Regions from separate parts of the Crossiella sp. CA198 genome, predicted to be linked through region 1. Evidence: riboswitches for the same ligand, from Rfam matches in the RefSeq annotation. Region 1 holds a riboswitch; each other region holds the start of a gene.
What was found. A riboswitch is a leader RNA that binds a small molecule or an ion and turns the genes downstream of it on or off. The one in region 1 is predicted to bind cobalamin.

Region 1 (9,894 bases):
CGGCCCCGGTCAGCCCGGCCCGCTCCAGCACCGTGGCCAGCCGCACACCGCGCCAGCGGGCCACGCCGACCCCGCCCAGCGTCCACGGGGTGCCGGGGGCCGGAGTGCCCTGCTGGGAGCCGTAGAAGCTGCGGCCGTTGCCCGCGCACTCGACGAAAGCGGTGCTCGACTCGGCGGGCATGCCGAGCAGGTCCTCGTAGCTGAACTCGACCGCCCGGTCCCGGCCCGGCGCGCCGTGCAGGCCGGTGCCGAACAGCCGCAGCCGCCAGCTGCGCGCGTCGATCAGCGGGGTGCCGGTGTGGTTGCGCACGAAGAACCGGTCGGTGGGCACCAGATGGCCCTGGCCACGCATGGCTTCCCAGCGCATCTCGGCGTTGGTGCCGTGCGGGATGAACAGCTCGGGCGGCAACGGTTTGACGATGGTGGCCGGGCGATCGGCCGCGGTGGCCAGCGGTCCGGCGGTCGCGGACAACGCCGCGGCGGCCCCCAGACCGGCGGTCAACCGGAGCAGTCCGCGGCGGGACAGACCCGCCAGCCGCTGCCGGTCGTAGGCCGTCTCATCCGTCAGGTCGCGATAGGACATTGGGCCAGTATTGGCTGGTCCAGGGCCTGAAAAGGCTAGTTGCCCCGAGGGCCACCCCATCGAGCCGACTCCGGGGAGAACTGCGAGATCCGTTGTGACGGACAATCGGTGCACTGGGACGGCGAGGAACGGGGTACGGGTGCGGCGGGTGGTCGAGGTGGTCGGCATCGGGGCGGGCGATCCCGGGCAGATCACGGTGGAGGCGGTGGACGCGCTGCGGCGCGCCAATGTGGTGTTCTTCCTGGACAAGGCCGGGCAGGCGCGCGAACTCTCGGACCTGCGCCAGGTCATCCTGGACACGCACGTGCCCGGCGGCGGGTACCGGGTGGCGCGGGTGGACGATCCGCAACGGCGACGCGACTACGACGGTTACGTCGAAGCGGTGGCGGACTGGCGGGCGCGGCGGGTCGAGCTGTGCGCCCGGATGATCGCCGAGCACCTCGGTCCCGAGCAGACCGGGGCGTTCCTGGTCTGGGGCGATCCCGCGCTCTACGACAGCATCATCGCGGTGGTCGAGGGCGTGCTGGCCGGCGGCGCGGACTTCGAGGTGCGGGTGCGGCCCGGCATCAGCAGCCTGTCCGCGCTGGCCGCCCGGCACCGGATCACCTTCAACCAGATCGCCGGTGCGGTGCAGATCACCACCGGACGGCGGCTGGCCGCGGGCTGGCCCGAGGGCGTCGACGACGTGCTGGTGATGCTGGACGCGGGCAACACCTTCCTGAAACACCTGGACGAACCGGGTGCCACCATCCACTGGGGCGCCTACGTGGGCACCGCGGACGAGATCCTGATCGCCGGGCCGCTGGCCGAGGTCGCCGAACAGATCGTGGCCAGCAGGCAACGCGCCCGCGACGCCAAGGGGTGGATCATGGACTCCTACCTGCTGCGCCGTCCTGCCGGTGGGTCGTAAGGAAAATCCCAGATCCTGAGCGAGGCTCCCGCGGTGCGCTACGCTCGCGTGGCTGGTGGTTCGCCCGGCCGTGGAACGGCTTGGCGAGGCAAGAGGGAACCCGGTGTGAATCCGGGACTGCCCCGCAGCGGTGAACGGGAACGAAAGCCGTCATCAAGCACTGCGCGCGAGCGTGGGAAGCGACGGCCGGTAGGAGCGAGCACGGCGCCCGTGAGTCCGAAGACCTGCCACTGGTCCGTGAGCCCGCCGGGTTCACGGTGGTCCGGAAGCCTCTCGGGTGGGCTTGTGCGGACGCGGCTTCGTGCCGCCCGCCGGCGTGCCCTGGGACCAATCCGGACTCCCGCACGCTCGCGAGGAGAGAGCTTGTGACCAGCGGTATCGGCGCCACCGTCCTGGGCTATCCGCGGATCGGTCCGCGCCGGGAACTCAAGCGCGCGGTGGAGCAGTACTGGGCGGGCCGCATCGGCCGGGACGCCCTGCTCGCCACCGCCAAGGAGTTGCGCACCTCCACCTGGCTGGAACTGCACGACGCGGGACTGGACTCGGTCCCCTCCAACACGTTCTCCTACTACGACCAGGTGCTGGACACCGCGGCCCTGGTCGGCGCGGTCCCGGCACGCTTCCGCCAGGACCACGACCTGGACACCTACTTCGCCGCCGCGCGGGGCACCGACGAGGTGCCGCCGCTGGAGATGACGAAGTGGTTCGACACCAACTACCACTACCTGGTGCCCGAGATCGACCAGGACACCGTGTTCTTCCTGGCAGGCGGCAAGCCGATCGAGGAGTACCGGGAGGCCAGGGCGCTGGGCGTGGACACCCGCCCGGTGCTGCTCGGCCCGGTCACCTTCCTGTTGCTGGCCAAGGGCGCTGACCCACTGGCCCGGCTGGACGACCTCCTTGCCGTCTACGTCGAGCTGCTCGGCGCACTGGCCACCGAGGGGGTGTCCTGGGTGCAGTTCGACGAACCCGCCTTCGCCGCGGACCGCACCGAGGAGGAGCTGGCCGCGCTCGGCCGCGCCTACGACCGCCTCGCCGCGGTGCCGAACCGGCCGAAGCTGCTGGTCACCGGCTGCTACGGGTCACTCGGCCCGGCACTGCCGGTGCTGGCCGGGAGCGCTGTCGAGGCCATCGCGGTCGACCTGGTGGCCGGGAGCACCGAGGGCATCGCCAGCGTGCCTGCGCTGCGGGACAAGACCCTGGTCGCCGGGGTGATCGACGGCCGCAACGTGTGGCGCGCGGACCTGCGCCAGGCGCTGGCCAAGGCGGTCTCCCTGGCAGGCGCCGCCAAGGAGGTCGTGGTCGGCACCTCGTCCACGCTGCTGCACGTGCCCTATGACCTGGACGCCGAGACCGGTCTGGCGCCCGAGGTCCGCTCGCGGCTGGCCTTCGCCCGGCAGAAGGTGCGCGAGGTCGTGCTGCTGGGCCGGGCACTGCGCGAGGGCGCCACCGGCGAGTGGGCGGAGCAGGCCGTGCAGGCCACCGCCGAGCCGCGGCGCGACGACGCGGTGCGCGCCAAGGTGGCGGCCCTGCGGCCCGCGGACCGCCTGCGCGCGCCCTACGCCGAGCGCGCGGCCGCCCAGGACGCGTTGCTGGGCCTGCCCCCGCTGGCCACCACCACCATTGGTTCCTTCCCACAGACCGGCGAGATCCGCACCGCGCGGGCCGGCCTGCGCACCGGGGACCTCACCCAGGCGCAGTACGAGGAGCGGATGCGCGCCGAGATCGCCAGGGTGATCAAGCTCCAGGAGGACATCGGCCTGGACGTGCTGGTGCACGGTGAGCCCGAGCGCAACGACATGGTGCAGTACTTCGCCGAGCACCTGGACGGCTTCGCCACCACCGAACTCGGCTGGGTGCAGTCCTACGGCTCGCGCTGCGTGCGGCCGCCGATCATCCACGGCGACGTCACCCGGCCCAGGCCGATCACCGTGGACTGGGCCAGCTACGCCCAGTCGCTGACCGGCAAGCCGGTCAAGGGCATGCTGACCGGCCCGGTGACCATCCTGGCCTGGTCCTTCGTCCGCGACGACCAGCCGCTGGGCCAGACCGCCGACCAGGTGGCGCTGGCCCTGCGGGAGGAGATCGCCGACCTGGAGGCCGCGGGCATCCGGATCATCCAGGTCGACGAGCCCGCGCTGCGCGAACTGCTGCCACTGCACGCGGCCGACCAGCCGGAGTACCTGGAGTGGTCGGTGGGCTCCTTCCAGCTCGCGGTCGCCGGGGCCGCGGTGGGCACCCAGATCCACACCCACCTGTGCTACTCGGAGTTCAGCGAGGTCATCGACGCCATCGACGGTCTCGGCGCGGACGTGACCACCATCGAGGCCGCCCGGTCCAAGATGGAGGTGCTGGAAGACCTGCGCGCCACCGGTTTCAGCCGCGGCGTCGGTCCGGGCGTCTACGACATCCACTCCCCGCGGGTGCCCAGCCAGGACGAGGTCATCGACCTGGTCGCCGCCGCGGCCGCCGCGGTGCCGCCCAAGCGGCTGTGGATCAACCCGGACTGCGGGCTGAAGACCCGCGGTTACGCCGAGGTCGAGCCCGCCCTGCGGCACCTGGTCACCGCGGCCCGCAAGGTCCGCGAAACCCTGGGCTGATAACGAGAAACGCGGGTGGTGCGCGGGGGAGACATCCCGCGCACCACCCGCGAACCCGCCCGATCCCTAGACGGGCGGGTGATCAAGCACGACCACGCCGTCGTGGTCGCTGACCAGGAAATCGCCAGGGCGGAAGGTGATCCCGCCGAACTCCACCGGCACGTCCACCGCCCCGGCCCCGGTTTTGGCGCTGCGCCTGGGATTCGTGCCGAGCGCCTTGATCCCGAGGTCCAGGGTGCGCAGCGCCGCGGCGTCCCGGACCGCGCCGTGCACGACCAGGCCGCGCCAGCCGTTGCGCCGGGCCAGTTCCGCGATCAGGTCGCCGACCAGCGCGGTGTGCAGCGACCCGCCACCGTCGACCACCAGCACCCGGCCCTGTCCCGGTTCCGACAGCACCGCCTTGAGCAAGGCGTTGTCCTGCAGACAGGAGACCGTGCGGACCGGTCCGGCGAAGACCAGCCTGCCGCCGAACTGGCGCAACTGGGTGTCGCAGCTGCGCACCGCGTCGCCTTCCCGGTCGGCCAGATCGGCGGTGGCCCACCGCGTGGTCGCGGTGGTCATGACGCGCGCACGGCCAGGTGAGCAGCGTAGGCCGTGGTGGTGAAGAACGACGGTGGCCGCTCGGCCAGCGCGTTCGCGGTGAACAAGGCACGCACCGCGTCCCGGCGTTCCGGCCGGATCTCCAGCAATTCCTTGTCCAGCATGGCCTGCACCAATTCCTCGCTGACCATCCCGCCCTCGGCCAGCGGGGTGATGTGGTACAGCCACTGCCACACCTGGCAGCGGGCGATCTCGGCGGTGGCCGCGTCCTCCATCAGGCCGCCGATCGAGGCCGCCCCTGTCCCGTCCAGCCAGGCCTGGAAGTACTGCGCCGCAACGGAGATGTTGCCGCGCAACCCGGCCTCGGTGACCCGGCCGGGCGTGTGGTCCACGGCCAGCAACTCGGTCGCGGTGACTGTGACGTCCGGGCGCTGGCGGTCCAGCTGGTCGGGTTGGGTGAACGCGGCCGCGCACACCGGGACCAGGCCGGGGTGGGCCACCCAGGAGCCGTCGAAGCCGTCCCCTGCCTCACGTTCCTTGTCCTCACGCACTTTTTCCAGGACCACGGTGTTGGATTCGGCGTCCCGGCTGGGGATGAACGCGGCCATGCCGCCGATGGCGTGCGCGCCGCGCTGGTGGCAGGTGCGCACCAGCAGTTCGGTGTAGGCACGCATGAACGGCACCGTCATGCTCACCTGGCCGCGGTCGGGCAGCACGAACTCCGGGCGGTGGCCGAAGTTCTTGATGACACTGAAGATGTAGTCCCAGCGGCCCGCGTTGAGCCCGGCGCTGTGCTCGCGCAGTTCGTAGAGGATCTCTTCCATCTCGAAGGCGGCGGTGCTGGTCTCGATCAGCACGGTGGCCCGGATGGTGCCTTGCGGGATGCCGAGTTCCCGTTGGGCGTAGGTGAAAACGTCGTTCCACAGCCGGGCTTCGAGGTGGTTCTCCAGCTTGGGCAGGTAGAAGTACGGCCCGTGCCCGCGCTCGATCTGCCGCTGGCCGCAGTGGAAGAGGTAGAGGCCGAAGTCGAGCAGACTGGCCGAGATCGGCCTGCCCTCCACCACCACGTGCTTGTCCACCAGGTGCCAGCCGCGCGGCCGCACCACGATGGTGGCCACTTCCTCGCCGAGTGCGTAGTGCTTGCCGCCCTCGGCGGTGAAGTCGATCCGCCGCTCGATCGCGTCGATCAGGTTCAGCTGGCCCGTCACGATGTTGGACCAGGTGGGTGCGGTGGCGTCCTCGAAATCGGCCATCCACACCTTCGCGCCGGAGTTGAGCGCGTTGATCGCCATCTTGCGCTCCGGCGGCCCGGTGATCTCCACCCGGCGGTCGCGCAGGCCCGGCGCGGGCGGGGCCACCCGCCACGTCGGATCCTCGCGGATGGCCCGGGTCTCCGGCAGGAAGTCGGGCAGCCCGCCCTCGGCGAAGAACTCCCGCCGTTCCCGCCGCGCGGCGAGCAGTTCGGCGCGGCGGCCGGCGAACCGGTCGTCCAGCCGCACCACGAACTCGATCGCCTCCGGTGTCAGGACCTCCTCGAACCGCTCGCCGCGCGGGCCGGTGAGCTGGACTCTGCTGGGCACGATGCCTCCTCTGCGGTCGCTGGGACGGGGACTCAGGCGAACTGGGCGGCTTCGGTGGACTCGGCCAGCGCGGTGGTCGAGGCCGCCGGGTTGATCGCGGTGCTGACCAGGTCGAAGTAGCCGGTGCCGACCTCGCGCTGGTGCTTGGTCGCGGTGTAGCCCTCGGCCTCGGCGGCGAACTCGCGCTCCTGCAGCTCCACGTAGGCGGTCATGCCGGTGGCCGCGTACCCCTTGGCCAGGTCGAACATGGAGTGGTTGAGCGCGTGGAAGCCGGCCAGGGTGATGAACTGGAACTTGAAGCCCATGTGCCCGAGTTCGCGCTGGAACTTGGCGATGGTGGCGTCGTCCAGGTGCCGCCGCCAGTTGAACGAGGGCGAGCAGTTGTAGGCCAGCAGCTGGTCCGGGTACTCCGACTTGATCGCCTCGGCGAAGCGGCGGGCCACCTCCAGGTCCGGCGTGCCGGTCTCCATCCACAGCAGGTCGGCGTGCGGGGCGTAGGCCAGGCCGCGGGCGATGCAAGGCTCGATCCCGTTGCGCACCCGGTAAAAACCCTCCGCGGTGCGCTCGCCGGTGACGTAGGGCTGGTCCCGCTCGTCCACGTCACTGGTGATCAGGTTGGCGGCCTCGGCGTCGGTGCGGGCGATCACCAGCGTGGGCACGCCGGCGATGTCGGCGGCCAGCCGGGCGGAGGTCAGCGTGCGCACGTGCTGGCCGGTGGGGATGAGCACCTTGCCGCCCAGGTGGCCGCACTTCTTCTCCGAGGCGAGCTGGTCCTCCCAGTGCACGCCTGCCGCGCCGGCCGCGATCATGCCCTTCATCAGCTCGAAGGCGTTGAGCGGGCCGCCGAACCCGGCCTCGGCGTCGGCCACGATCGGCGCCAGCCAGTGCGGCGCGCCCGGCTCGTTCTCGGCGTGGCTGATCTGGTCGGCGCGCAGCAGCGCGTTGTTGATCCGGCGGACCACCTGCGGCACCGAGTTGGCCGGGTACAGGCTCTGGTCCGGGTAGGTCTGGCCGGACAGGTTGGCATCGGCGGCGACCTGCCAGCCGGAGAGGTAGATGGCCTTGAGCCCGGCCCGGACCTGCTGCACCGCCTGGTTGCCGGTCAGCGCGCCGAGGGAGTTGATGTAGTCCTCGGTGTGCAGCAGCTCCCACAGCCGCTGCGCGCCCAGCCGGGCCAGGGTGTGCTCCTCGACCACGCTGCCGCGCAGCCGGACCACGTCCTCGGCGGTGTGCGTGCGCTCGATACCGGCCCAGCGGGGGTCGGTGGCCCAGTTCTCCGCAATCTGCTTCGCGCTCAACATGTTCTCGACATTGGCAGGAATTCACCGCACCGGTCGAGACCCGCAACCTGCCAATTTCTGAAAATCTTCAACCGCGATTCTGCGAATCTTGCGAATTCGAGAATTAGCCACAATGCCCTAGGGTGGTCATCACGGGAGGTGCGGGATGGCCAAGACCTTCGTCGGCGGCAGGGTGCGCAGGCTCCGCGAGGAGCGCGGGCTGAACCAGGTCGACCTGGCCCGCTCGCTGGGCATCTCGCCGAGTTACCTCAACCAGATCGAGCACGACTCCCGGCCACTGACCGTGCCGGTGCTGCTCAAGATCACCGAGACCTTTGGCGTGGACGCCTCCTTCTTCGCCGCCCAGGACTCCGCCCGGCTGTTCGCCGAACTACGCGAGGCCCTGTCCTCGACCGACGTATCAGCAGATGACCTGCGAGAACTCGCCACCGCCCGGCCCGAGCTGGCCAAGGCGGTGATCGCGTTGCACCGGCGCAACCAGCACCTCGACGAGCAGCTCGGCCTGCTCGCCGGGGACCGCGCGGCGGAGTCGGTGATCGGCGCGCACGAGCGGGTCCGCGACTTCTTCTACACCTACGCCAACCACTTCCCCGGCCTGGACGACGCGGCCGAGCAGGTGGCCGGGGTGATCGGCATCCGGCCCGGCGAGGTGCGGGCCGCGCTGACCGCCAGACTGGCCGACAAGCACGGTGTGCACGTGCGCACCATGGTGGGTGATGTAGCTCATAAGGGTTCGGCTGGTGAATTGCACCACTTCGATCCGGCCACCCGGACACTGAGTCTTTCGCTGAACATGCGACCGGGGCAGCAGGCATTCCGGATGGCCACCCAAATCGCGTTACTGGAATTCGGCGACGCCCTGGACGCCATTGTCCGGGACAGCGCCGAGCCGGAGGGCCCGGTCCGCTCGCTGATCCGGGTCGGGCTGGCCCGCTACGCCGCGGCCGCGCTGGTCATGCCCTACCGCGCCTTCCACCAGACCGCGGAACGGCTGCGCTACGACATCGAACTGCTGGCCGACCACTTCGCCATGGGCTTCGAGACCATCTGCCACCGGCTGACCACCCTGCAACGGCCCGGCGCACGCGGGGTGCCGTTCTCCTTCGTGCGGGTGGACCGGGCCGGGAACGTGTCCAAACGCCAGTCCGCCACCGGTTTCCACTTCTCCAGGGCAGGCGGCACCTGTCCACTGTGGAGTGTCTACAGCGCCTTCTCCGCGCCTGGCAGGGTGATCACCCAGGTGGCCGCGATGCCGGACGGCCAGCGCTACTTCTGGGTGGCGCGTACCGTCTCCCGCAGCCGCGGCGGCTACGCGAGTCCCGGCAAGTCCTTCGCGGTCGGCCTGGGCTGCGAGATCCGGCACGCGGGGCGCCTGGTGTACTCGGCGGGCACCGACCTGGACGACGCGGACGCGGCCACCCCGATCGGCCCCGGCTGCCAGACCTGCGACCGCCCACTGTGCCCGCAACGCTCGTCCCCACCGATCGGCAAACCCCTGCGGGTGGACGAGAATCGGAGCACGTTCGTGCCGTATCCACTGCAACCGTTCCGGGAGGGATCACGGTGACCGAGCCACGAGGTGTGCTGGTGACGGGGGCGTCCCGGGGCATCGGCCGCGCGGTCGCACTGGCCTTCGCCCGCGCGGGCGAGCGGGTCGCCGTGCACAGCACCCGGCCGCACGCCGAAGCCAAGTCAACCCTGGCCGCTCTCCCCGGTTCCGGCCACGCCCTGGTCACCGGCGACCTGGCCGACCCAGCCGCGGCCGCCCGGATCGCCGCCGACGCCATCGCGGCCCTGGGCCAGGTGGACGTCCTGGTCAACAACGCCGGCGTCGCCCCCACCGCCGACAATCGCCACGCCCCAGCCGAAGTCGCCTACGCGGACTGGGTCGCCACCTGGCAGCACATGGTCCAGGTCAACCTGCTCGGCGCCGCCAACGTCACCTGGGCGGTGACCCGCCACCTCATCGACCGCGGCGCCCCCGGCAGCATCGTCAACATCGGCTCCCGCGGCGCCTACCGCGGCGAACCCACCCACCCCGCCTACGCCGCGACCAAGGCCGCCCTGCACGCCCTCGGCCAATCCCTGGCCATCGCCCTCGCCCCGCACCACATCGCGGTGACCTCGGTGGCCCCCGGCTTCATCGCCACCGAACGCCAGCAACCCAAACTCGCCGCTGTCACCGGCGAGGCCCTCCGCCAGGAAAGCCCCTTCGGCCGGGTCGGCACCCCCGAGGAAGTCGCCCACACCGTCCTCCACCTCGCCGACCCGGCATCAACCTGGACCTCCGGCACCATCATCGACCTCAACGGAGCCTCCCACCTCCGCCCCTGACCCGCTGGATTCCGGCCACAAGCGCAGCCAGGCGGCCTAGGATCCC
Region 2 (9,894 bases), on a different contig from region 1:
CCGTAGGCCACTTCCAGCTCGCAGGCCTCGCGGAGCATGGTGCGGATCTCGGCCTGGAACGCCTCGGTCCACAGGTGCGGGTTCTCGATCTTGATCTGGTTGATCGCGTCGATGCCGAAGTTCAGGTGGATCGACTCATCGCGCAGGATGTACTGGTACTGCTCGGCGATGCCGACCATCTTGTTCCGCCTGCCCAGGGACAGGATCTGGGCGAAGCCGGTGTAGAACCACATGCCCTCGAAGACCACGTAGAAGGCGACCAGATCGCGCAGGAAAGCCTGGTCCTTCTCCGGGGTGCCGGTGCTGAACTCCGGGTCCTCCAGGTTCTGCGTGTACCGCAGCGCCCAGGCGGCCTTGTCCGTGATGGAGGGGACCTCGCGGTACATGTTGAACAGCTCGCCCTCGTCCAGGCCCAGCGATTCGCAGATGTACTGGAAGGTGTGCGTGTGCACGGCCTCCTCGAAGGCCTGGCGCAGCAGGTACTGGCGGCACTCCGGGTTGGTCAGGTGGCGGTACACCGCGAGCACGATGTTGTTGGCCACCAACGATTCCGAGGTGGCGAAGAAGCCAAGGTTGCGCTTGATCGCCCGGCGCTCATCGTCGGTCAGGCCGGTCGGGGACTTCCACAGGGCGATGTCGGCCTGCATGGAGACCTCGGTGGGCATCCAGTGGTTGTTGCAGCCCGCCAGGTACTTGTCCCAGGCCCAGTTGTACTTCAGCGGCAGCAGCTGGTTGACGTCGGCGCGACAGTTGATCATCGCCTTGTCGTCCACGCTGACCCGGCCGCCGCTGCGGTCGATCTGGCCGAGGCCGGTGGCGTCGACAGAGGGTTCAAGGGCGGTCACTGGCAGGCCTCGCAGTCCGGGTCGGTGATGGAGCAGGCCAGCGCCTCGGCGGCCTGGGCGGCGGCGGGGGAGACCGCGGCCGGGGCGGGTTCGGGCGCCACCAGCACGGGGGAGACGGCGTTGAGCTTGCCGTCGGTGCCGCGCAGGGTGGACTTCTCCACGTGCGTGGCGCTCTGCGCGCGCAGGTAGTACGTGGTCTTCAGGCCGCGCAGCCAGGCCAGCTGGTAGAGCGAGTCCAGCTTCTTGCCGCTGGGCTTGGCCATGTAGAGGTTGAGCGACTGGGCCTGGTCGATCCACTTCTGCCGCCGCGCCGCCGCCTCGATCAGCCACTCGCTGTCCAGCTCGAACGCGGTGGCGTACAAGGACTTCAGCTCGGCCGGGATGCGCTCGATGGCGCCGAGGCTGCCGTCGAAGTACTTCAGGTCGCCGATCATGACCTCATCCCACAGCCCGCGCTCCTTCAGCTCGCGCACCAGTTGCGGGTTGACCACGGTGAAGTCGCCGGACATGTTCGACTTCACGTACAGGTTGCGGTACAGCGGTTCGATCGACTGGTTGACCCCGGTGATGTTGGCGATGGTCGCGGTCGGCGCGATCGCCATCACGTTGGAGTTGCGCATGCCGACCTCGACCACGCGCGCCCGCAGCGTGTCCCAGTCCAAAGTGGACGAACGGTCCACCGCGAGGTCGCCCGCGCGGTTGTCGGCCAGGATCTGTACCGAGTCGATCGGCAGGATCCCCTTGCTCCACAACGAACCCGGGAAGGACTCGTACGCGCCACGCTCGGCGGCCAGCTCGGCCGAGGCCGAGATCGCGTAGTAGGAGATCTCCTCCATGCTGCGGTCGGCGAACTCCACCGCGCCCGGCGAGGCCATCGGCAGCCGCAGCGCGTAGAGCGCGTCCTGGAAGCCCATCAGGCCCAGGCCCACCGGACGGTGCCGCATGTTGGACCGGCGCGCCTCGGGGATGGTGTAGAAGTTGACGTCGATCACGTTGTCCAGCATGCGGACCGCGGTGCGCACGGTCTTCTCCAGCCGGGCGTGGTCGATGCCCTCCGGCGTGATGTGCTGGGCCAGGTTGACCGAGCCGAGGTTGCACACGGCGACCTCGTCTAGCGAAGATCCGCTTGCGGGATCGAGAATCCCAACCTGGGTGTTGAGCGTGATCTCGGTGCACAGGTTGGAGGAGTGCACCACACCCGAGTGCTGCTGCGGGGAACGCAGGTTGCACGGGTCCTTGAAGGTGATCCACGGGTGACCGGTCTCGAACAGCATGGTCAGCATCCGCCGCCATAGGTCCTTGGCCTGCACCCGGCGGAAGACCCGGATCTCGCCGCGGTCGGCCGCCGCCTCGTACTCGGCGTACTTGCGGGAGAACTCCAGGCCGTAGGCGTCGTGCAGGTCCGGGACCTCATCCGGGGAGAACAGCGTCCACTGGCCGTCCGCGCGCACCCGGCGCAGGAACTCATCCGGCACCCAGTTCGCGGTGTTCATGTCGTGCGTGCGCCGCCGGTCGTCGCCGGTGTTCTTGCGCAGGTCGAGGAATTCCTCGACGTCGATGTGCCAGGTTTCCAGGTAGGCGCAGACCGCGCCCTTGCGCTTGCCGCCCTGGTTGACCGCGACCGCGGTGTCGTTGGCGATCTTCAGGAACGGCACCACGCCCTGGGACTTGCCGTTGGTGCCCTTGATGTGCGCGCCGATACCGCGCACCGGGGTCCAGTCGTTGCCCAGCCCGCCCGCGTACTTGGACAGCAGCGCGTTGTTGCTGATGCCGTGGAAGATCCCCTCCAGGTCATCGCCCACCGTGGTGAGGAAGCAGGAGGACAGCTGCGAGCGGGTGGTGCCCGCGTTGAACAGCGTCGGCGTGGAGCACATGAAGTCGAAGCTGGAGATCAGGTCGTAGAACTCGATCGCCCGCGCCTCGCGGTCGTCCTCACGCAGCGCCAGGCCCATGGCCACCCGCATGAAGAAGGCCTGCGGCAGCTCGTAGCGGACCTCGTCGCTGTGCAACAGGTACCGGTCGTAGAGGGTCTGCATGCCCAGGAACTGGAACTGCAGGTCGCGGTCGGCCACCAGGGCCGCGCCCAGGCGTTCCAGGTCGAACTTGGCCAGTTCGGTGTCGAGCTGGTCCAGCTCCACGCCACGCCGGATGAACTCGGCGAAGTAGACCGGGTACTGCTCGGTCATCTGCGCGTGGCTGGCCACCCGCTCCTCGCCGGCCAGGAAGCCGAGGGCCTCACCGCGCAGCTTGTCCAGCAGCAGCCGGGCGCTGACGTAGGAGTAGTTCGGGTCGTTCTCGACCATGGTGCGCGCGGCCATCACCGGCGCCACGCTCAGCTCGGCCGGGCTGATCCCGTTGTAGAGGTTGCGCATGGTCTCGGCGAGCACGGTCTCCGCGGCGACCGCGGTCAGCCCGGCGCAGGACTCCTGGATCACCAGCGCGAGCCGCGCGGCATCCAGCGGGACCAGCGTGCCGTCGGCCTGGCGCACCGAGAACCGCGGCGCGGCCGTGGGCGCGGACACCGCGCGGGCCTTGGTGTGCTCCTCGCGGTAGAGCACGTAGGCGCGGGCGACCTTCTGGTGCCCGGCCCGCATGAGGGTCAGTTCGACCTGGTCCTGGATCTGCTCGATGTGCAACGGCCGGTCCGGTCCGGCGTGCCGCAACAGAGCCTGTTCCACCGACTGGGTCAGCTCGGCGATCTGTTCCCGCACGCGCGGCGAGGCGCCGGCGTCGGTGCCCTCCACGGCCAGCCAGGCCTTGGTCATCGCGACCGAGATCTTGCTCGCTTCGAACGGGGACACCGCGCCGTTGCGGCGGATCACCGTGATCGCCCCCGAGGCGATCTCTGGCGAATGCACTGACACGAAAGCTGCTCCAAAATGTGTGCTGGGCGGACGAAGGCAGCGCCGGGCGACCGGGCACCCGGGTGCGGGTTCGGTTGCCGTCGCTGGGGAAGCTTGGGTGAGGCGTTAGCTCTGAGGCTCGCTAGCACTCGCGGGCGATGCGGTCATACAGGTCGTCTCTCCTCGCGAGCGCCGGCGCCGATGGGCCGCGGAGTCAGAGGCAGGCGAGGGCCGACCGGGGCGCGCGGAGGCGCCGTCTGGTCGTCCGCTCGGCCTTCCCACGAGACCGCGAACCGGGCACACCGTCGGTGCGCCCGCTGACGGCAGGTCTTCGGACTCGTGGGCGTGCCGGCCGGGGCCGGTCTCCTACTGGCCGTCGCTTCCCGGACCGTGGCGTCCAGTGCTGTACCGGCGCGATCGCTCGGCCGGTGACGGCGGTCGTTCCCACTCACCGCTGCGGGGCAGTCCCGGAGTCGCACCGGGTTCCCTGTTGCCTCACCGGGGGTTTGCGTGCCCGGTGAACCATCAGCGGAACGGATACTACATGTAGGGGTCGCCTGTGCAAGCGCACCCAATATGGCCGTGTGTCGCGTGTCGGTGGGACATGACACGATGGGGGCTGACCGATCACGGTGCGTGGAGGTGTGTAGTGCGGGCATGGCGGGTGCACGAGCTGGGCGAGCCGCGGGATGTGCTCAAGCTGGACGAGGTTCCGGACCCGGTGGCAGGCCCCGGCCAGCTGCTGGTGAAGGTCCGGGCGACCGCGCTGAACTTCCCGGACGTGCTGATCTGCCGTGGTCAGTACCAGGTCCGCCCGCCACTGCCGTTCACCCCGGGGGTCGAGCTTTGCGGTGACGTGGTCGCGCTCGGTGAGGGCGCGTCCGGCTGGTCGGTCGGCGATCGCGTCATCGCCACCCCCGCGCCGCCGCATGGCGGACTTGCCGATTACGTCACAGTCAACGCGAACGAGGTCATCCCGGCGCCGGAGTCCCTGGACGACGCGCAGGCCGCCAGCTTCCACATCGCCTACCAGACCGGCTGGTTCGGCCTGCACCGCCGGGCCGGGCTGGCCGAGGGCGAGACGCTGCTCGTGCACGCCGCCGCGGGCGGGGTCGGCAGCGCGGCCGTCCAGCTCGGCAAGGCCGCGGGCGCCACGGTGATCGGCGTGGTCGGCGGCGCGCGCAAGGCCGAGGTGGCCAAGCAGCTGGGCGCGGACCTGGTGATCGACCGAAAGCAGGAGGACGTGATCGCCACGGTGAAGGAGTTCACCGGCGGCCGCGGCGTGGACGTGGTCTACGACCCGGTCGGCGGCGAGTCCTTCCGCGCCTCCACCAAGGTCATCGCCTTCGAGGGCCGGATCGTCATCGTCGGCTTCGCCAGCGGCGAGATCCCCAGCGCCGCGATGAACCACGCCCTGGTCAAGAACTACTCGCTGCTGGGCCTGCACTGGGGCCTGTACACGCACAAGGATCCGGCCTCGGTCCGCCAGGCGAGCCTGGAACTGGCCGCACTGGCCGAGGAGGGCCTGGTCGATCCGCTGGTCGGCGAGCGGCTGCCGCTGGCCGAGGCGCCCGCGGGCCTGCAACGACTCGCCGACGGCGACTCCGTCGGCCGGGTCGTGGTGACCTTTGACTAGGAACTGATGGAGTTACGCGAGATCGAGGCATTCCTGGTGCTGGCCGAGGAACTCCACTTCGGCCGCACCGCGGCTCGCCTGCACCTGACCCAGGGCCGGGTGAGCCAGACGATCCGGACCCTGGAACGGGAGATCGGCGGCGCGCTGTTCGAGCGGACCAGCCGTTCGGTCCGGCTCACCGGGCTGGGCAAGGAGTTCCTGGCCGGGGCGCGCACCGGGCACGAGCAACTGCTGACCACCCTGCGCGCGTGCCAGGTGCTCGCGCGCGGGGTCAACGGCACGCTGCGGGTGGGCTACCACCCGTCGATGGGCCTGGACTTCGTCACCGGGCTGGTGCGGGCCTTCGAGGCCAGGCACCCGCGGTGCGCGATCCAGCTCAACGCCACCGAGATCGGCCCGGACCTGCTGCCGGTCTTCGCCGGCGCGCAGGTGGTGCTCACCTGGTCCCCTGGCGACCCGGAACTGTTGCGGGACACCGGACTCGGCGTCGGACCGGTGCTCGCCAGACATCCACGGGCACTGGTCACCCCGGCCGATCACCCACTGGCCCGCGGCGAGTCGATCTGTGTGGAGGACCTGGCCGGTCACCTGCTGTGCAACCCCACCAACTCCGCGCCGCCCGCGCACCGCGCCGCCTGGACCCCGGTGGTCACCCCGTCCGGCCGGCCGATCCCACAGACCTCCGATGACCTGTGCGCGCTGACCGGCAAGACCAGCATGCTGGTCGACGACGCGCTGATCCTGGTCGCCCGCGGGGTCGGCCTGCACTGCTCGGTGGCCGGGGTGCTGGACCGGATGCCGTTCCCCGGTCTGGTCGCGGTGCCGATCCGGGACCTGCCGCCGATGCTGGCCGTGCCGGTGTGGCACCAGGATTCGGCCGCGGTACGGGCTTTCGTGGACCTCGCCGCCGAACTGGCGCCGATTGATTAGCCCGGCTAATCGGAACCATTGATGATCGACTGTTGTTCCGGCCGGCCGCCGATCCCAGACTTCCCCCGTGCTGACAAGACTTCTCGCGACCACAGTCGCACTGACCCTGACCCTGCTCGCCTCCTGCGCCGCCGCCCCCGCCAGCCCCGAGGTACCGACCCTGGTGCGCAACGGCCAACCCGGCCCCGCACACCAGCGCCTGCAACCGCTCATCGGTGAGTGGGAGGTGGAGATGCGCACCTTCATCGCCGGTGGCACCGCGGAGAAACCGTTGGTGGCCAAGGACGTCAAGGGCACCCGCCGCTGGGTGGAGGGCACCGGCGGCCGCCACCTCCAGGAAGAGCTGACCGGCACCTTCAACGGCGGCCCGTACTACCGGCTCGGCTGGCTGGCGCACGCGAACATGGCCAAGCAGTACGAGTTCGTCACCATCGACGCGCTCAACGCGGCCATGATGAGCTACCACGGCGCCTCCGACAACGGCTCCGCCGAGCTGAACATGACTGGCGAGTTCGTGGACCAGGGCGTGCTGGGGGACGCCTACATCGGCAAGACCATCCGGATGCGTACGGTCATCCGGTTCGAGACCCCGGACCGGCAGGTGATCGACCTGCTCTTCACCCCGCCCGGCGAGCCGGAACGACTGGCCGACCGCAAGACCTACACCCGCCGCTAAGCGCGAGCGTGTCGCCAGAGGTCCGGCCCGTCACGCGCCGGCGTGTTGGCCGTTGTCGTACCCGGTGTTGGCCGAACTGGTACGCCCCTTCGGCCAACACACCGTCCACAACGGCCAACACACCGTCCACAACGGCCAACACGGGGGCGGGTGGGGCTAGCTGAGGCGGGTCAGGTAGGTCGTGGTCTTGCCGGGCAGTTCCACCGTGCGGCTCGCGCCGGTGTCCGGGTTGATCAGGACCGCCGTGCGCCCGCCCACCACCACGAGGGTGCCGTCGGCGGCCAGGTCGATCGTGTTCACCTGGGAACCGATGGGCACGGGCATCTCGTGCCGGACCCGGCCGCCGGGCAGTTCGATCAGCCGGATCGCCCGGCCGCCGTCCTTGGCGACGTCCACCGCGGCCAGTCCGGCGCTGATCAGCCGCACCGCGCGCGGGTCGGGTCCGGTCTCGATGGGCTGGGGCGCACCGGATCCGCGCACCAGCACGGTCTTTCCGGGTGCTCCGCTCTCGCCGTCGCGGACCAGGCTCAGCAGGGCCAGGTCCGCCACACAGGAGACCGACACCGGTACGGCGCCCTGGCCGAGTGGGACCGGAACTCCCGCACCGCGGCGCAGTGTGCCGGCGCGGCGCGGGGTGGTTCCGGTGGTGCCCGCGAGGCAGCGGCCGTCGCCCGCGGTGATCACTTCGGGCCAGCTGTCCTCGGCGATCGTGCCGAGGTCGGTCGCGCGGTAGGTGTGCACGGTGCGGCCGATCCCGAGCAGCCCCTGGTCCAGGCCGGTCGGGTACTGGGCTGCCGGGACCGTCCGCAGTGGACGGACGCTTCGGCCGGCGCGATCCAGTTCCAGCACGTCCGCGCCGAGCCCGTCATCGATGCCGGAGAAGACCAGGGTGCGGTCGGCGACCGTGATCAGCGCGGTGTCCAGTGGCTGGTCCTGGTTGGCCGCACCGGGCAGCGTGGCCAGCGGCAGCGCGCGGGCCGTGGCGGTGTCCAGGCCGACGAGCAGTTTCCGGCCGCCGTCCCGGACCACGACGAACGAGCCCGCCGCGGCCCATTCGGCGCTCAACGGCCGGGCGCAACCGGCCAGCAGCAGCACGGCCAGCCCCAGCGCGGCGGTCCGGCGCATGGTCACCACTCCCGCAGCGCGCGTTCGGGCGGCAGGGCCGCGGCCCGGATCGCCGGGCGTAGTGCGCCGAGCAGCATGGCCAGCGCGGGCCCGAACAGCAGCCCGAGTGTCCACAGTGGACTTGGCAGGCCGGTGCCCGGCGGCAGGGTGACGCCGAACAGGGTCCGGCCGCCGAGCCCGGCGGCGGCGGCGACCGCGAGGTTGCCCAGCAGCACGCCCACCGTCCCGGCCAGCAGCCCGGCGATGGCCAGTTCGGTCAGCAGCAGGGCCAGGATCCGGCGTCGGGCGAAGCCGATCGCCTTGAGCACCCCGATCTCCCTGGTCCGGCCGCGCACGAACGAGCCTGCCAGGGTCAGGCCGGAGAGCAGGCTGAACACCAGCAGCAGGGCCAGCACGACGTAGGCGAAGACGGACAACAGTTCCAGCGCGGCTGGCAGTTCGCTCAGCCTGCTGGCCAGGCTGGTGGCGCTGAACCCGAGCGCCCTGATCCGGGTCAGCGCGGCCGGCACCTGATCGGCCTGCCGTGCCAGCACGGTCGCCGAGGAATATCCTTGCCGTGAAAGGAAGTCCGCCGCGGGCACCCCGGCCTTGGCCGCGGCGAGGCGGACCACCAGCGCGGGATCGGCGTAGGCCGCGGACGGCCCGTCCTCGGCGTAGCCGGGATCGTAGAGCCCGGCCACCTGAACCTCTTCGGTGAGCGGCACGCCCTGGCCCGCGGCGACCTGCCGGGTCGCGGTGACCTCGACCCGGCTGCCCAGCAACGCGGTCAGGTCGGCGCCCTGAACCCGGGCCGGTAGGACAACCTCGTTGTCCCGCAATGGGAAAAGCTCGGGCCGGGTACCCGCGACGATCGGTGGCCGCCGCGAATCCTGGGGCACGGTGGCATACAGCAGCACTCCGGGCACGCTGTCGGTCTTGATGCCGAAGGCGGCCTGGAGACTGGGCTCGATCGCGCCGAGATTCTCGACGCCGCCAAGCTTGTCCAGGTTTCCGCTGGTCAGTGCCAGGGTGTCGGCCCGCTCCGGCGCGGCCCGCAGTTCGATGGTGCGCAGCGCCTGTCCTTCGGCGATCCCGGTCCTGGTCCGTTCCGCCGCCCGGCCGACCAGCCCGGCCGCGAGCAGCGCGAGCAGACAGCCCAGCACGGTCACCAGGACCAGCGGGGTGAGCCTGCCGCGGTACTGCCGCAGATTCCGCCAGGCGATCGGCAACGTGCGGGTCATCGATCTCCCTCGGTCAGCCGGCCCTCGGCCAGGTGCAGACGGCGGTCGGCCGCGGCGGCGACAGTGCCGGAATGGGTGACCACCAGCACCGCGCAGCCACGTTCCGCCGCCGCGCGCAGGTGGTCCAGCACGACCTGACCGGTGGCCGGGTCGAGGTTGCCGGTGGGTTCGTCGGCCAGCAGCAGCCGCGGCCGGTTGACCAGCGCCCTGGCCAGGGCCACCCGTTGCGCCTCACCACCGGAGAGCAGGCCGGGCAGGTGGTCCCGCCGCGGGTGCAGACCCAGCCCGGCCAGCGCCGCTCCGGCCAGCGCGGTCGCCGCGGCGGCCGGACCGGGCACGGCCAGCGCGACGTTGCGCACCGCGCTCAGGTGCGGCAGCAGGTGGCCGGACTGGAACACGAAGCCCAGTTCTTCGCGCCGTACCCTGGCCAGCCGAGCCTCGCTCAGTTCCCGGGTGTCCCGCCCGGCCAGCCACACTGTGCCGGCATCCGGGCGGGCCAGCAGCCCGGCCACCGCGAGCAGGGTGGTCTTGCCAGCGCCGGACGCCCCGCGCAGCGCGACCAGCTCCCCGGCGGCCACGTGCAGGGACACCTCGTCGAGCACCGTGGTGCGGATGCCTT
Region 3 (9,894 bases), on a different contig from region 1:
TCCAGGTGAGCAGGCGGCACGGGGTGCTGACCAGGCGGTCCGGCCAGTGGTGGGTGGGCAACACCGGCCGGTTGCCGATCCGGTTCCCCGGCGCGCTGCTGCTGTGCGGCGGGGAGGACGAGGTCCCGCTGACCGAGGGCTACACCCCGCTGTTCATCCGCGGCGCGCGCAACCGGGAACACCTCCTGGAGGTCTATGTGGCCGGTGCCGACGGCGGCAGGCCCGCGCCCAAACACGGTGAGCCGACCCGGCCGCCGCGCACCTGGGTGCTGCGGCCGGCGGAGAAGCTGATGCTGGTCGTGCTCGGGCAGCGTTACCTGCTGCACGACGCCCGGCCGCAGCCGATGTCCCGGCAGCACACCGCGGAGGTGCTGGCCACCCTGCAGCCCAGGGCCGGCTGGACGCTCAAGCGGGTCGAGCACATGGTCACCGAGGTGCGGGCGCGGTTGTCCGCCGGGGGAGTGGCCGGGCTGACCAAGGCCGAGGTGGGGGAACCGGTGGGCAACGCGCTCAACGACAACCTGCTGCGTGAACTGGTGCTCTCCACCACGCTGGTGCCGCCGGACCTGGGGCTGATGGACGACCCGTCCCCGCTCTGACCCGGCGTTCGCTCGCCTACCGTCCGGTCGGTAGGCGAGCACTATTGACAGAATGTCTAACATGACATCATGTCTCACAACGGGGTGCTGGAGACAGCCGACCTGACCGGGTTCCGGGAGCTGCAACAGCTCGCCTACGTGGGCGCCCAGGCCGTCGCGGCCACCCTGGAACCGGGGGTGACCGAGCGCGCGGCCGCGCGGCGGTTGCGCGACTGGCTCACCGAACGCGGTGTGCAGGACTGGTTCCACACCCCGTTCGCCTGGTTCGGCGACCGCACCGCCTTCCGCGGTTTCCGGGTGCCCACCCAGTTCTTCCCCAGCAACCGGCGGCTGTCGGCGAACATGCCGTTCATCCTGGACTGCGCCCCGGTGCGGGACGGCTACGTCGCCGACATCGGCTACGCGGGCTGCCTCGGCCACAACCCGATCTTCGAGCGACTCCGTGACGACCTGGCCGCCTACCGCGCGCTGATCGTCGAGCAGGTCCGCGCCGGGCACACCCTGCGCGACATCTACCGCGCGGTCGACGCGCTGATCGGCGAACAGGGCTACGACAACCGGCACCGCGTCTACCCGGGCCGGGTGATCGCGCACCAGGTCGGCAAGGTCACCTCGCGGCTGCCGAAGTTCATCGTGGCCGGGTTCGGCGTCCGCTCCCTGCAAACCCTGTTCGGGGACCTGCTGGTCGAGCGGCTGCACCACCGTTCCCCGCTGTGGGCCAACGGTGAGATCTCCAACCACCCCGCCACTCCCGGCCTGTGGGCGGTGGAACCGCACATCGGTTTCCGCGGGGTGGGCGTGAAGTTCGAGGAGATCCTGGTGGTCACCGACACCGACGCGTACTGGCTCGACGACGACCTCCCGCACGTCCGGCACTGGCAGGGGAAGGCGGAAACCCGATGACACGGTTCGTCCAAGGAGACGGGGTCCAGCTCGCCGTGCGCGAATGGGGCGACCCGGCCGCGCCGACCGTCCTGTGTGTACACGGATATCCGGACGACAGTTCGGTGTGGACCGACGTCGCGATCCGGCTCGCCGAGCGCTTCCACGTCGTCGCCTACGACGTGCGCGGCGCGGGTGCGTCGGACAAACCCAAGGCACGTAAGGATTATCTGCTCGACCGGCTCACCGCGGACCTGACCGCGGTGCTCGACGCGGTCAGCCCGGATCAGCCGGTGCATCTGCTCGCGCACGACTGGGGCTCGATCCAGGCCTGGCACGCCGTGACCGACCCGGAACTGAAGTCGCGGTTCCGTTCCTACACCTCGATTTCCGGCCCCTGCCTGGACCACGCGGGTCACTGGATCCGCGAGCGGATCCGCAGGCCCAGCCCGCGGCGACTGCGTGAACTGGTGCAGCAGCTGGTGTTCTCCGGCTACATCGGCTTCTTCCAGCTCCCGTTCCTGCCCGAACTCGCCTGGCGCACCGGCGTGCTGCCCAAGGTGATGGGCCGCCTGGTCAAGCTCGGCGACGGCGTGGCCCTGCCGCCGCCCGCCACCGCCGACGGCGTGCACGGTCTCCAGCTCTACCGCGCCAACATGGGCCCGCGCTTCGCCAAGCCGGTCCAGCGGCATACCGACCTGCCGGTGCAGGTGCTCGCCCCGACCCGTGATCCTTTCGTCAGCACCTCGGTGCAGACCGACATCGCGCGCTGGGCCAGTGATCTGCGGGTACGCCGGATCGCCGGCGGGCACTGGCTGCCGCGCAGCCGCCCGGAGGTCATCGCCCGCTGCGTCACCGAGTTCGCCGAGCACCTCGACGGCGCGCCGGAAACCCGGGTGCTGCGCCGGATCCGCCCGCTGCGGCCCAAACAGCGCTGGGCCGACCACCTGGTGCTGGTCACCGGCGCGGGCAGTGGCATCGGCCGGGAGACCGCGCTGGCCTTCGCCGAACACGGCGCCGACGTGGTGGTCTCCGATGTGGACGGTGAGTCGGCCGCGCGCACCGCCGAACTGGCCGGGCTGTTCGGGATCAGCGCGAGCGCGCACACCGTGGACGTGGCCGACGAGAAAGCCATGATCGCCTTCGCTGAGGAGGTCCGGCGCACCCGCGGCGTGCCCGACGTGGTGATCAACAACGCCGGGATCGGCATGGCCGGGGCGCTACTGGACACCAGTACCGAGGATTGGCAGCGGGTCATCGACGTCAACCTGTGGGGCGTCATCCACGGCTCCCGCATCTTCGCCGACCAACTGGTCGACAGAGGCGAGGGCGGGCACCTGGTCAACATCGCCTCCGCCGCGGCCTACCTGCACTCGCGCACCCTGCCCGCCTACGCCACCACCAAGTCCGCGGTGCTCACCCTGACCCAGTGCCTGCGCGCCGAACTCGCCCCGCACCGGATCGGCGTCACCGCGGTCTGCCCCGGCATCGTCAACACCAACATCACCCGCAGCACCCGGTTCGTCGGCCTGGACGACCGCGAGCAGGAACAGGCCCGCGCCAGTACCTCCGCCTTGTACCGCAAGCGGAACTACCCGCCCTCGCGGGTCGCGCGGGCGATCCTGCTCGCCGTGCACCAGGACAAGCCGATCGCGCCGGTGACCCCCGAGGCGCACGCCGGCCTGCTGCTCTCCCGGCTCACCCCCGGTCTGCTGCGCGCCGCCGCCCGCTACGACCTCACCCCGCACTGATCCACCGGAACACTGATCACCGGAGCATCCGATGAGCCACGAGCAACCCGACCGGCTGGTCCTCACCCCGCGAGACGTGCACTTCGACTGGTCGAACACCCCGCTGCACTGGGTGCCGGGGGAACCGTTCACCACCCACATCCTCAACGTCACGCACCTGCTGCTGCCCGAGGGCGAACGCTGGTTCGTCCGGGTCTTCCAACAGGCGCTGCCGCTGATCCGGGACGCCGAACTGCGCGAGCAGGTGATCGGCTTCGTCGGGCAGGAGGCGGTGCACGCCGAATCGCACCAGGGTGCCCAGGAACACCTGCGGGAACAGGGGATCGACCCCGATCCGTACGTGCGGCAGGTGGAGTGGATCTTCGCCCGGATCCTCGGCGACCGGGACCTGGACGCACGCGGGCAGCGGGCCTGGCTGATCGAACGGCTGGCCTACGTGGCCGCGGTGGAGCACGTCACCGCCTTCCTCGGGCAGTGGGTCCTGGACGCCCGCGGCCTGGACCGGGCAGGCATCGATCCGACCATGCTGGACCTGCTGCGCTGGCATGGCGCCGAGGAGGTCGAGCACCGCTCGGTCGCCTTCGACCTGTACCAGCACATCGACGGCAGCTACCCGCGGCGACTGCGTGCGATGGCGGTCGTCGGGCCCGCGCTGGTGCTGTGCTGGGTGCGTGGCCTGCGCTACCTGATGCAGGCCGACCCGGTGCTGCGCGGGCAGGTCCGGCCGCACTGGCGGGATGTGCCGCGCAGCGCCCGGCGCGGCCTGCTGCCCGGCTACGGCTCGTTGCTGCGCAAGCTGTCCACCTTCCTGCGCCGCTCCTACCACCCCTCCCAGGAGGGCTCCACCGCACGGGCCGTGGCCTACCTGGCCACCTCGCCCGCGGCCAGGGCCGCGGGGCACTGATGACCCGCCAGGACACCCCGCCGCACCCCATTGGCGCCGGTCCCGACCGACTGGTCGGCTGGGCGGCGCGCGCGATGGACACCTACATCCGGCTGTTGCGCCGCGGCGGGGCCGCCGAGGGGCCGCCCGAGCCGCCGCGGCGGGTGCGGATCGCCGAGGTCAGGGCCGAGGCCGAGGACGTGGTGAGCCTGCGCCTGGTGGCCGCCGGCCGGACCCCGCTGCCCGCCTGGCAGCCCGGCCACCACCTGGACCTCCACCTGCCCTCGGGCAAGCGACGGCAGTACTCGCTGTGCGGGGACCCTACCGACCGTTCGGTAGGCTATCGGATCGCGGTGCGCCGGATCGCCGGGGGCGGCGGCGGATCTCGGGAGGTGCACGAACTGCGCGCCGGGGACGAACTGGGCATCCGCGGGCCGCGCAACGCCTTCCCGTTCGTCCGCGCCCCGCGCTACCTGTTCCTGGCCGGTGGCATCGGGATCACCCCGATCCTGCCGATGGTGCACGCCGCGGCCAGGGCGGGCGCGGACTGGCGTCTTGTCTACAGTGGACGGTCGCGAGCGAGCCTGCCGTTCCTGGCCGAGCTGGCCGGTTACGGCGACCGGGTGCGGGTGCACGCCGACGACGAGCACGGCGGCCCGCCCACCGCGGCGGACCTGGTCGACCCCGGCGACTCGGTGCTCTACTGCTGCGGCCCGCCCCCCATGCTCGCCGCGGTCAAGCAGGCCGTTCCGGTGACCCGGCCGCTCTACAGCGAACGCTTCAGCCCACCGCCGGTCCTGGGCGGCGCGCCGTTCGAGGTCGAGCTGCGCCGCACCGGCGTCACCGTGCCGGTGCCCGCCGAGGTCTCCGCGCTCACCGCGATCCGCGCCGTGCTGCCCGATATCGGCTACTCCTGCCAGCAGGGATTCTGTGGCACCTGCCGGGTCCGGGTGCTCGAGGGCGAACCGGACCGCGCCCATCCGGCCGACGAACCGGACCAGGCGCGCATCTGCGTGACCCGCGCACGCACCCGGCTCGCGCTGGATCTGTGATGATGAACCGGACATGACTGAACTGACCGAGACGAGCAGCCCGCCCCGGCGCAAACGCCGGATGTCCCCGGCCGAACGCCGCGAGGACCTCATCGGCGCGGCACTGGAGCTGTACAGCAGCCGGGCGCCGGAACTGGTGTCGATCGAGGACATCATCACCCACGCCGAGGTGTCCAGAGCGCTGTTCTACCGCTACTTCGGCAGCCTGCGCGAGGTGCACGTGGCCGCGCTGCGCACCGCGGTGGACGAGCTGGTGGACCGGCTGACCCGGCGCGAGCCCGGCACCCTGATCGACCAGCTCCGGCACTCCCTCGGGGTGTTCGTCGACGTCGCCGACACCTACGCCACCGCCTACATCGCGTTGCTGCGCAGCGGATCCGTGGTCGCCACCCAGGACACCGACACGCTGGTCGATGAGGTCCGGCACGTGGCGGTGCGGGAGATCCTCACCGTCACCGGGGTCACCGAGCCCAGCCCGTTCATGCTGCTGACCCTGCGCTGCTGGGTCGCGGTGGTCGAGGGCACCCTGCTGATCTGGTTGCAGGAACGCAAACACGGCCGCGAAGAGCTGATCGACTGGCTGATCGACCAGCTCGCCGCGATGACCGCGGCCACCGCCACCCGCGACCCCGTCACCGCCGAACTGCTGACCCGGATCGCCGCGGACGTCTGAGGCGGGCCCGCACCACACCTGCCCCGGGTTCCGGCTGCTGAACGCGGGAACGCGACGAAAGTTCCGTGCTATGCCGGATCGCCACCTGATTGTGATCCTGATGACCCGTTCAGAGCTGGCTGCGTTGCGGACAGGTGCCTTACGGTCACTGGGCCGCAGTGTTCGGGAAGCCGGTGTGAATCCGGCGTGGTCCTCGCCACTGTGACCGGGGAAGTCCCGTCTCGAACAGTGTCACTGGGCGGCTCAGCCGTCTGGGAAGGCCTGAGACGTGGCCATGATCCGGGAGCCAGGAGACCGGCTGCGGCGCGTACGGAACCGTCCACGAGGCATGGAGGAGAACATGTCGGCATCTGCCGCGTCCCCCGATCGTCCGACCGCCATCGCGGTGCCAGCCTGGTCCTGGCTGGTCGCCGCCGCCGCGCTGATCGTGCTGTACGTGCTGTTGCAGGAGAACGGCCTGTTGCTGGCACACGGCTCCGAGCTGATCCACGAGTTCGCCCACGACGGGCGGCACGCGCTCGGCGTTCCGTGCCACTGAACGGGGCCGCGTAGATGACTACTCCCACCTTCGGATCCACGCTGCTCCGTGGCGCCCTGGCCGGTGTGGTCGCCGGGCTGGCCGGCGCCGCGGTGCAGTACTTCCTGACCGAGATCCCCCTGGAAGCGGCACTCGCCGTGGAGGAGGCCCGCCCGGCCGACCCCGCGGCGGGCGACCACCACGAGGAGCTGTTCGACCGGGGCACCCAGCTCGTCGGCGGACTGCTGGCCACCGTGGTGATCGGGCTGTCCATCGGCCTGGTGTTCGCGGTCGCCTTCGCGCGGCTGCGCCACCGGCTGCCCGGCCGGGCCGACCTGGACCGCGCGTTGCTGCTGGGCGGCGTCGGGTTCCTGACGATCTCCTTACTGCCCGGCCTGAAGTACCCGGCCAACCCGCCCGGCGTCGGCGATCCGTCCACTGTGGAGGAACGCACGCTGCTGTACCTGGCGGTCATCGTCGCGGGACTGGTGCTGGCCAACCTCGCGCCGTGGTTCAACCGGTTCCTGGCGGGCAAGGGTCTTGACCGCTCGGTCCGGCTGGTGCTGACCGGACTGTCCACTGTGGTCCTGCTGGCACTGGTGGTTTTCCTGTTGCCCGCCAACAACGACCCGATCCCGGCGGACATCCCGGCCCCGCTGCTCTGGCAGTTCCGGCTGTACTCGCTGATCCAGCTGGCCACTCTGTGGACAGTGCTGGCCAGTGTGTTCGGCCTGCTGCTGGAGCGTCAGCAGCGCAAGGCTGACACGCCCGCGCTGGCCGCATAGCATCAACGGGCCGGGGCCGCGGGGCGAGGAGCCCGCGGCCCCGGCCCTATGCTTGCCCGGTGAGCACCGCACAGGAACGCTGGGCCCGGCAGCTCGCCGACTGGGCCATCCCGGCGCATGTGCTGGCCGGGGCCGCCGAATCGCCGTGGGTGTTGCCGCGTCAGGTGTTCCGCCGCCGCGCCGCCGCCCAGCTCGCCGCGCCCACCGGGGCCACCTTTGACCGGGCCCGGGTGGAACTGGACGAATCCGGTTCGCTGCTGGACATCGGCGCCGGGGCCGGGACGAGCAGCCTGCCGCTGCTGGCCGCCGGGCTGGTCACCGAGTTCACCGCGGTGGACGCCGACGCCGACCTGCTCGCCGCCTGCATCGAGGGCGCGGACTCCCTCGGCGTGCCCACCCGCGGACTGCGCGGCCGCTGGCCGGACCTGGCCAAGCGAGCCGGCGTCGCCGATGTCGTGGTGTGCGGCAACGTGGTGTACAACGTGCCCGACCTGGCCCCGTTCATCGCCGCCCTCACCGCGGCCGCGCGGCGCAGCGTGGTGCTGGAGACCGCGGCCCGGCACCCGCTGGTCGACCTCAACCCGCTGTGGCAACACTTTCACGGCCTCACCCGCCCCGAGGGTCCCACCGTCGACGATCTGATCGCCGCACTGGGCGAACTCGGCGTGCACCCCCACCTCACCCGCTGGCGGCGACCCTCGGAACCCGAGCACCGGGACTTCGCCGAGCTGGTCGAGACCACCCGCCGACGCCTGTGCCTGCCACCGGAGTCCGCCGCCGAGGTCGACCGGGTGCTGCGGGAGCACGGCCACAACCCTGAGCTGCCACCGGATCTGGGCTCCTCCGGCCGCGAGCTGGCGACCCTGACCTGGCCGGGCTGGGCGGACTGAGGGCGCGGCGCGGCCACGAGCTGGCCGCCCGTCGCCACCTGCGCACACCCCTGGTGCTGCACCAGGAAGACCCGGCAGCGGCCTGGCCCGCGCTGGCCGCCGAGCAGGTGACCAGCGTGCTGGTCGAATTGTCGGCGGGCCGGAGCCCGGACTCCGGCCGGCAGGTGCTGCTGCCCTGTGCGCTGCACGGTGGCGGCCCCGGTCAGGCGTTGATCGTCTTCAACTACCCGGACAGCCCGGCCACGCTGACCGCGTGATCCACGTCGGCGGGGTGGCTTGAGCGGCAGGTCCGCCTACCGACCGGTCGGTAGGCGGAGATTGTGGGTGGTCCGGTGCGTGGGTGGCGGAAATGTGGGTGGTCGGACCCGATGTGCCGTCGGTCGGGCACGTATTGGCTTGTCAACAGGAGGCAACACGACCGAGGAGGGACCGGATGGGTGAGCCGGTGCGGGTCAGCGTCGTCGCGATGGACCCGATGCTGGAAGCCGGCGCGACCGGTGCATTGCACAGCTGCCCGGATGTGGCCGTGGCGGGCCCGGCCGAGGCGGCGGAGGTGACCGTGGTGATCGTGGACGCGGTGGCCGAGGCCGTGCTGGACCTGGTGCGGGAGACCAGGAACCGCCCGGACCGGCCGGAGGTGGTGCTGGTGGCCACCGATCTGCGACCCGCGGAGGCCCTGCACGCCATCGCCGCGGGCGCCCGCGGCCTGCTGCGCCGCCGGGAGGCCAGCGCGGACCGGCTGGCCCGCACCGTGCTGGCCGCCGCGGGCGGGGACTGCACGGTGCCGCCGGATCTGCTCGACTCGCTGCTGGAGCACCGCGCCCGGCCGGTCGAGCGGGCCGGGGTCGGCGGGGTGGCGCTGAACGAGCGGGAACGCGAGGTGCTGCGGCTGGTCGCGGACGGGCGGGAGACCGGGGAGATCGCCCAGGAACTGTGCTACTCGCCGCGGACCGTGGTCAGCGTGGTGCACGACATCACGCACCGGTTCCGGCTGCGCAACCGGGCGCACGCGGTGGCCTACGCGTTGCGGGCAGGTCTGCTGTGACCGCGGTGGCGCAGCTGCGGGTGCGGCTGGACGCGACCGACGCCACGGTCCGGGCCGGGGCGCTGGAGTTGTTGTCCCGCGCGGGTATCGCGGTCGACCCGGCGGAGGCGACGGTGACCCTGGCGGCGGGCGGCACGGTGGAGGAGGCCCTGGACGCCGCCCTCGCCACGCCGGAACCCGCGTTGTCGGCCGTCCGGTCCGGGCGGGACCGGCGGCTGATGGTGCTGGCCGACACCTTCGCCCCCGCGGGCGTGCTGCGCGCGGTGCGCACCGGGGTGAGCGTGCTGTTGCACGCCGGGCGCACCACTACCGACCAGTTGGTCGCCGCGGTGCATTCGGCCCGGCACGGCGACGGCCGGTTGCCCTCGGAGGTGCTGGCCCGGCTGCTGTCCGGGCCGGAGACCGCGGTGGTCACCGCGCCCCGCACGCTCACCGCGCGGCAGACCGCGGTGCTGACCCTGATGGCCGACGGGCACGGCAACGCCGCGATCGCCCGTTCGCTGTCCTGTTCCGAGCACACCGTGAAGAACGTGATCTACGAGCTGATGGCCCGGCTCCAGGTGCGCAACCGCTCGCACGCGGTGGCCCGCGCGGTCCGCGCCGGACTGATCTGATCTCCGGAGATTCACTGTCACACCAGGAAAAGGCCCCGTCGGTCGCGACGGGGCCTTCGTGCGGCAGGCGATCAGCCGGTGGAACTCAAGGCGGCCTCCTCGGCGGGTAGGAAGTCGGTGAGTTCCACCCCGAGGCCGGACTCCCGCGCGACCCGCAGCACCAGCGCGGACACGGCCAGGTCGAGCACGCCGAGACCGAAGGG

Region 2: another riboswitch for cobalamin. It lies ahead of ACTOWY_RS13800 (ribonucleoside-diphosphate reductase subunit alpha); the one in region 1 lies ahead of metE (5-methyltetrahydropteroyltriglutamate--homocysteine S-methyltransferase).
Region 3: another riboswitch for cobalamin. It lies ahead of ACTOWY_RS17690 (CbtB domain-containing protein); the one in region 1 lies ahead of metE (5-methyltetrahydropteroyltriglutamate--homocysteine S-methyltransferase).

Annotation. Positions count from the first base shown of each region.
Region 1 covers NZ_JBQJIM010000023.1:158,982-168,875, reverse strand. Annotated here, with positions in the region: gene ACTOWY_RS33390 (sulfite oxidase) at 1-583, opposite strand, end outside; gene cobF (precorrin-6A synthase (deacetylating)) at 723-1,493, shown strand; cobalamin riboswitch at 1,533-1,739, shown strand; gene metE (5-methyltetrahydropteroyltriglutamate--homocysteine S-methyltransferase) at 1,859-4,093, shown strand; gene rraA (ribonuclease E activity regulator RraA) at 4,160-4,654, opposite strand; gene aceB (malate synthase A) at 4,651-6,213, opposite strand; gene aceA (isocitrate lyase) at 6,246-7,514, opposite strand; gene ACTOWY_RS33360 (short-chain fatty acyl-CoA regulator family protein) at 7,660-9,081, shown strand; gene ACTOWY_RS33355 (SDR family NAD(P)-dependent oxidoreductase) at 9,078-9,848, shown strand.
Region 2 covers NZ_JBQJIM010000007.1:172,985-182,878, forward strand. Annotated here, with positions in the region: gene ACTOWY_RS13795 (ribonucleotide-diphosphate reductase subunit beta) at 1-845, opposite strand, end outside; gene ACTOWY_RS13800 (ribonucleoside-diphosphate reductase subunit alpha) at 842-3,703, opposite strand; cobalamin riboswitch at 3,994-4,230, opposite strand; gene ACTOWY_RS13805 (NADPH:quinone oxidoreductase family protein) at 4,338-5,324, shown strand; gene ACTOWY_RS13810 (LysR family transcriptional regulator) at 5,331-6,254, shown strand; gene ACTOWY_RS13815 (DUF1579 family protein) at 6,322-6,930, shown strand; gene ACTOWY_RS13820 (hypothetical protein) at 7,087-8,055, opposite strand; gene ACTOWY_RS13825 (ABC transporter permease) at 8,058-9,275, opposite strand; gene ACTOWY_RS13830 (ABC transporter ATP-binding protein) at 9,272-9,894, opposite strand, start outside.
Region 3 covers NZ_JBQJIM010000009.1:301,057-310,950, reverse strand. Annotated here, with positions in the region: gene ACTOWY_RS17720 (FHA domain-containing protein) at 1-599, shown strand, start outside; gene ACTOWY_RS17715 (M24 family metallopeptidase) at 669-1,502, shown strand; gene ACTOWY_RS17710 (SDR family oxidoreductase) at 1,499-3,232, shown strand; gene ACTOWY_RS17705 (metal-dependent hydrolase) at 3,264-4,136, shown strand; gene ACTOWY_RS17700 (PDR/VanB family oxidoreductase) at 4,136-5,167, shown strand; gene ACTOWY_RS17695 (TetR/AcrR family transcriptional regulator) at 5,229-5,840, shown strand; cobalamin riboswitch at 5,980-6,157, shown strand; gene ACTOWY_RS17690 (CbtB domain-containing protein) at 6,181-6,378, shown strand; gene ACTOWY_RS17685 (CbtA family protein) at 6,393-7,142, shown strand; gene ACTOWY_RS17680 (class I SAM-dependent methyltransferase) at 7,202-8,032, shown strand; gene ACTOWY_RS17675 (hypothetical protein) at 8,086-8,289, shown strand; gene ACTOWY_RS17670 (response regulator transcription factor) at 8,466-9,077, shown strand; gene ACTOWY_RS17665 (response regulator transcription factor) at 9,074-9,691, shown strand; gene sbnB (2,3-diaminopropionate biosynthesis protein SbnB) at 9,763-9,894, opposite strand, start outside.